Regions from separate parts of the Shewanella maritima genome, predicted to be linked through region 1. Evidence: predicted binding sites of a transcription regulator. Region 1 holds the regulator's gene; the other holds the start of a gene.
The links. Region 1 encodes NrdR, which represses ribonucleotide reductase genes. Its sites were predicted from a motif close to AAACACNANATNTNGTGTTT; they were not measured.
Positions count from the first base shown of each region.

Region 2: a site for NrdR is predicted at 1,865-1,884, ahead of nrdA (class 1a ribonucleoside-diphosphate reductase subunit alpha). Genes of this name have one in related genera too.

Region 1 is NZ_CP036200.1:1,247,815-1,251,016, forward strand. It holds gene ribD (bifunctional diaminohydroxyphosphoribosylaminopyrimidine deaminase/5-amino-6-(5-phosphoribosylamino)uracil reductase RibD) at 1-995, opposite strand, end outside; gene nrdR (transcriptional regulator NrdR) at 1,044-1,493, opposite strand; gene glyA (serine hydroxymethyltransferase) at 1,668-2,921, opposite strand; gene ettA (energy-dependent translational throttle protein EttA) at 3,159-3,202, shown strand, end outside.
Region 2 is NZ_CP036200.1:69,957-73,158, reverse strand. It holds gene nrdA (class 1a ribonucleoside-diphosphate reductase subunit alpha) at 1-1,648, opposite strand, end outside; gene EXU30_RS00455 (HAD family hydrolase) at 2,335-3,003, opposite strand; gene ubiG (bifunctional 2-polyprenyl-6-hydroxyphenol methylase/3-demethylubiquinol 3-O-methyltransferase UbiG) at 3,118-3,202, opposite strand, start outside.

The DNA of each region.
Region 1 (3,202 bases):
TGATATATCACCAACTCGTCCACTAATTTTTGCGCCACAAAACTGCCGCTCAACGTGGCGCCAGCCTCAACAAACACCGAGTTACAAGATTCGCCCAAATGTACTAAAACTTGTTGCAAGTTAATGCGACCTTTATCATCTAAATCCGCCTTGAAAACAGAGACATGTGATGGAAGTTGGCTTTTTACTAATTCAGGGTAAGGTTTTGTAGTCACCAGCAAGATGGGGGAGTCGATTGCAAACAACCGATATTCTGCCGTTAAGCTCGCGTGGGTGTCTAGCACAACCCTAAGCGGTTGGTGAATCTGTGTTTCATGAAGGGAATTTTTAAGGCTACCTAACTCGTCATAACGCACATTGAGACTTGGATCATCCATAGTGACAGTGTTGACGCCTGTTATAAGCGCGCAGTGCTGAGCACGCAGGCGCTGCACATCTTGCCGAGCTTTTGGGCCAGTGATCCATTTAGACACACCATTACTCAATGCAGTTTTGCCATCTAAACTGGTGGCAACCTTAACTGTCACCCAAGGCAAGCTCGTTTTCATGCGCTTCATAAAGCTGCGGTTTATTGCATAAGCCTGTGCTTCAAACAAGCCCACATCAACTCGAATGCCCGCTTGTTCAAGCATATTGATGCCGCGACCTGCAACTTGTGGATTGGGATCTAATACTGCAACAACCACTCTGGCGACTTTTGCATTAATTAAGGCCTCGGCGCATGGCGGCGTGCGCCCATAATGGCTACAAGGTTCAAGGGTGACATACGCCGTCGCGCCCTGCGCGCTAACTTGCTGTTGTTTAAGAGTGTTGAGCGCATTCGCTTCGGCGTGGCCTTGCCCTGCCACCTTGTGATAATCCTCGGTAATAATAGTGTTGCCTTTGGTTATCACACAGCCAACACAAGGGTTTGGGCGAGTGGTATAGCGACCGCGCTCAGCAAGCTGCATAGCACGGGTCATCATTTGCATGTCGAATGTCGACCAAGTGGGCATTGAACGTCCTAGTAACTATATTAAGAAGAGATTATTCTTGTGCCGGCACTACTTTTGTAGCTTAGCGATGGCCTCACCAAACTGGGAAACATCTTCAAATGCGCGGTAAACAGAAGCAAAACGAATATAGGCAACTTTATCCAATGACATCAGCTGATCCATCATTAGATTACCTATCATCTCTGAGTTGACTTCCCGCTCGCCTGTAGCACGTAACATAGATTTGATTTTACTCAGTGACTGCTCAATTTGATCCATTGACACTGGACGCTTCTCAACCGCGCGCAGCATACCGCCGCGGAGCTTCTCTTCATCAAATGGCTGACGAGTGCCGTCTTGCTTAATCACTCGTGGCATCACCAGCTCCGCCCCTTCAAAAGTGGTGAATCGCTCGTGACACTCCATACACTCACGGCGGCGTCTAACCTGATGGCCGTCTGCAACTAATCTGGAATCAATAACTTTAGTATCTGTCGCGCTACAAAATGGGCAATGCATTGTGCCTCCGCAGAAAAACAAAATGGCCTCTAACATTAGCGGCCATTGAAGTTTATCTTATTTACAGCAGTAGGTTAAGGTGAAAGGCTAAAAACTGCGCCTCTATCTCGTTATGCAAAAGCACCTAAAGCATAAGCACCTAAAGCACAAGCGCCCTACGCATGATTGCGCTGATTAAGCGTAAACCGGGAACTTAGCACATAGCTCAAGCACTTGTGCTTTAACACGGTCAATCACATCTTGGTTTTGTGCATCATCAAGAATGTCACAGATCCACGTTGTTAGCTGCTTACACTCAGCTTCTTTAAAGCCACGGCGAGTGATTGCTGGCGACCCAATACGGATACCAGAAGTCACAAACGGTGAGCGTGGATCATTTGGCACTGAGTTTTTGTTTACTGTGATGTTGGCGCTACCAAGCGCTGCATCAGCTTCTTTACCTGTTAGCTCACGACCAATTAGGTCAACTAGCATTAGGTGATTGTCAGTACCACCAGAAACGATTTTGTAACCGCGCTCAAGGAACACTTCAACCATAGCTTTAGCATTGTTCACCACTTGCTGTTGGTAAACTTTGAACTCAGGCTCTAACGCTTCTTTAAATGCAACCGCTTTACCTGCGATAACATGCATTAGTGGGCCACCTTGGCCACCTGGGAATACTGCAGAGTTTAGCTTCTTATATAAGTCTTCATCGTCTGCTGCAGAAAGAATGATACCACCGCGTGGGCCAGCTAGCGTTTTATGGGTAGTTGACGTCACAACGTGCGCGTGTGGGATTGGCGTTGGGTATACACCAGCTGCAATTAAACCAGCAACGTGCGCCATATCAACGAATAGGTAAGCACCAATTTTATCAGCGATTTCACGCATTCTCGCCCAGTCAACAATACCTGAGTATGCAGAGAAACCACCAATCATCATCTTAGGCTTGTGCTCTAAAGCTAGCTTTTCCATTTCGTCGTAGTCGATTTTGCCTGACTCGTCGATACCGTAAGGGATGATGTTGTAAAGCTTACCAGAGAAGTTTACTGGTGAGCCGTGAGTTAAGTGACCACCGTGAGCTAGATTCATACCTAGAACTGTGTCACCTGGCTGAAGCAGCGCCATAAATACCGCACTATTAGCTTGTGAACCAGAATGCGGCTGAACATTGGCGTAAGTTGCACCAAATAGCTCTTTCACACGGTCAATAGCTAGAGTTTCAACGGTATCAACATACTCACAACCACCGTAGTAACGCTTGCCTGGGTAACCTTCTGCATATTTGTTGGTAAGCTGAGAACCTTGCGCTTCCATTACGCGTGGACTGGTGTAGTTTTCAGAAGCAATTAGCTCGATGTGCTCTTCTTGACGAAGCGTTTCGTCTTCGATCGCTTTAAATAACTGAGGATCATAATCGGCAATGTTCATCGCTTTTTTAAGCATGTTAACTCCAAGCAAGTTCTTATATATAGGGTTGCGCGGTATTCTACTCTGCAAGTGAGCTGAATCACACCCCAAATAACATGAAATTCACTGTGTTTTAAATTCAAAACGATTCATGCTTGATTGCCTATTGAAACCACAGCGATAAGCGCATCGCTTTCCAAGGGATTTATTATTGAGTTGTTGAACTTATCGCGTAAACTTAGCCCATCTAGATAAAAAGGATATAACAACCTCATGGCGCAATTCGTATATAGCATGCTGCGAGTGGGCAAAATCGT
Region 2 (3,202 bases), 1.2 Mb from region 1:
AGAACTGAATTGCCTCGAACGTTTTATGGGTCAGGTTATTGGCTGAGCCATCTGAGTAACGCTTACCATTTTTAGCAAGATAGTTTGCAAAGTTAATAACACCTATACCCAAGGTGCGGCGATTCATTGAACCAAGGTGCGCCGATTTAATCGGGTAGTCTTGGTAATCAAGTAGATTGTCCAACGCGCGCACAGCAAGGTCGGCTAGCACTTCAATTTCATCTAAGTTTTCAATTGCACCTAGGTTAAGTGCAGATAACGTACAAAGGGCAATTTCACCATTTGGATCGTCGATGTTGTTAAGTGGCTTAGTTGGCAGCGCAATTTCTAAACACAAGTTCGATTGCTTAATTGGCGCAACTTGTGGGTCAAACGGGCTATGAGTATTGCAGTGGTCAACGTTTTGTACGTAGATACGACCTGTAGAGGCACGCTCTTGCATCATAAGTGAGAACAAATCGACTGCTTTTAGCACCTTACGACGAATGCTCTCATCTGCTTCGTATTTTACGTAAAGCTCTTCAAACTTAGCTTGATCGGCAAAGAATGCATCATAAAGGCCAGGTACGTCTGATGGGCTGAACAAGCTAATGTCTTTACCTTGGATTAAGCGTTGGTACATTAACTTGTTTAATTGCACACCATAGTCAAGGTGACGTACGCGGTTATCATCAACGCCACGGTTGTTTTTAAGAACAAGTAACGACTCAACTTCTAAGTGCCAAATTGGGTAGAACAGCGTTGCTGCACCACCGCGCACGCCGCCTTGCGAGCAAGACTTAACTGCGGTTTGGAAGTACTTATAAAAAGGTAGGCAACCTGTATGGAATGCTTCGCCGCCACGAATAGGGCTACCAAGCGCACGAATGCGACCTGCGTTAATACCAATACCAGCGCGTTGACTCACATACTTAACGATTGATGACGCTGTTGCATTAATTGAATCCAGGCTGTCATCACATTCAATGAGTACACATGAGCTAAATTGGCGAGTAGGGGTGCGCACACCAGCCATAATTGGCGTAGGCAGTGAGATCTTAAATGTCGATGTGGCGTCGTAAAAATCTTTTACATACTTAAGGCGCGTTTCAGCTGGGTATTTTGCAAACAGGCAAGCTGCCACCAGCATGTATAGGAACTGAGCACTTTCATAAACTTCTTGGGTCACGCGGTTTTGAACCAGGTACTTACCTTCAAGTTGTTTAACCGCAGCGTATGAGAAGTTCATATCGCGCCAGTGATCAATGTAACTATCTAAAGTATCTATTTCTTCACGGGTGTAATCGGCAAGAATATGTTGGTCATATTTTCCCATCTCAACTAATTGAGTCACATGGTCATACAACTTCGGTGGCTCAAACTGACCGAATGCTTTTTTACGTAGATGGAAAATAGCTAAGCGAGCGGCAAGGAATTGGTAATCAGGTGATTCCGGAGAAATTAAGTCTGCAGCTGCTTTAATAATGGTTTCGTGGATAGCTTCGGTAGGAATGCCGTCGAAGAATTGTAAGTGAGAACGTAACTCCACTTCTGATACTGAGACGTTGTTGAGTCCTTTTGCCGCCCAAGTGATCACTCGGTGGATTTTATCTAGATCAATAGTTTCGCGTTCGCCACTACGTTTAGTGACCATCATGTTGCTATTCATTAAGGATTTGCCTTGGTTTTTATTATCAATATCTGCTGGTGCAGTTTTGTGTTGATCAAATACGCGATCAGTAATAGTTGAGTCCAGTTATCTATTATTGTCGCCTTAATATTCACGCTCTGGGTTAACAAGCGGTTAAACTTTAAGCGCACCCCATATATATTGGGATTTTTATGGTTAACCTAACCCTAAGTGTAGTGTATTCCATCAACAGCAACACACAAGATATAGTGCTGTTAGAAATTAATGATACAAGATAGTGAGGTTTTAGCGGATTTGCAAGCTGCAATTTCGATAACATCCTGTGGATAAGTTGAGGATGTTTATTCGCTTAATTATGCAGGTTTGCTAAAGGGCAGAGCTACAGGCATATTCTGCGAATGCAACAGATTTTTAACATTAAAATTAGAACGGATTGATCGCTAAAATAAACACCATTCACAAATTTGATCGGCAAAATTTTAAGCAGTCTTTCTCAAACTTGATTTCGCTTTAAATTTATCTAGCAACTTGGGAACTATACGTTGCCCAAACAAAAACACATCTGTTAGACAATGAGTCCACTGAAAAGTAACAAACTAACATTAGAGCTTGGTCAAATTGACGACTTTGAAATTACCCAAGGTTGAGCAGAAGAGCTGCGATAGCAATGCAAAACTAGCGCTGAACTATTTACCTTAATAAGGCTACTTGAATAGCGCCAGGTAGTCCTGTGCTGATCCGAAGCGATATCGCGCAGGCCATTCATCAGGTGTATCTGTTTCATTCAAATAACCCCATAAGGCAACGCCGCCAATCATGTTAACGTTTTGAGCGGCCGCTAGGTCGCGCTCTGCATCGCCTATATACAAGATGTGTTCAGGGTCGATACCCAATTGCTGCGCGGCAAGTAGCATAGGTTCACAGTTAGGCTTAGGGAACTTGGTAGTATCCCCGCTAATGATTGTCTGACAGCGTTGAGTTAACCCTAGTGCTGCCATTAGAGGGCGGGTGAAACGGGCATGTTTGTTGGTCACAATGCCATAGGGAATTTGCTTAGCATCTAAACTATCGAGTAATTCACCCATACCCGCAAATAACTTAGCGTGTGAGCCATTGATTTGGTGATAGCGAGTAAGCATTTGTTGTTGAAGCGTATGCTGCAAAGTTTCATCAGCGTGAGGCATCGCCGTTTTTACTAGGAACAAACTGCCATGTGATGCAGCGAACCTTAACTGTTCAAGAGGTTTTGTCGGCAGTTGGTTATCGAGTAATACATCGTTGAGCGCAGCAACAAGATCTGGGGCGGTATCGGCTAACGTGCCATCCAGGTCAAAAAGTACACCTTGTATTTCATTGTTACTGTTTGTTTGCATTATTAATTCCTTAGCGCCCAAAACAAATCGCACATTAATGTATTATTGATGTGCGATTGTTAAGTTATACAGTACGAGTACTATATTTGATGTATAGCGAATTTATGTAGAAGGTTAGTCAACCTTTTGCGTCGCAATCATATAGTTAACATCGACACTAGGTGTGTACTTAAAGACGCCAGAAAGTGGGTTATAGGTA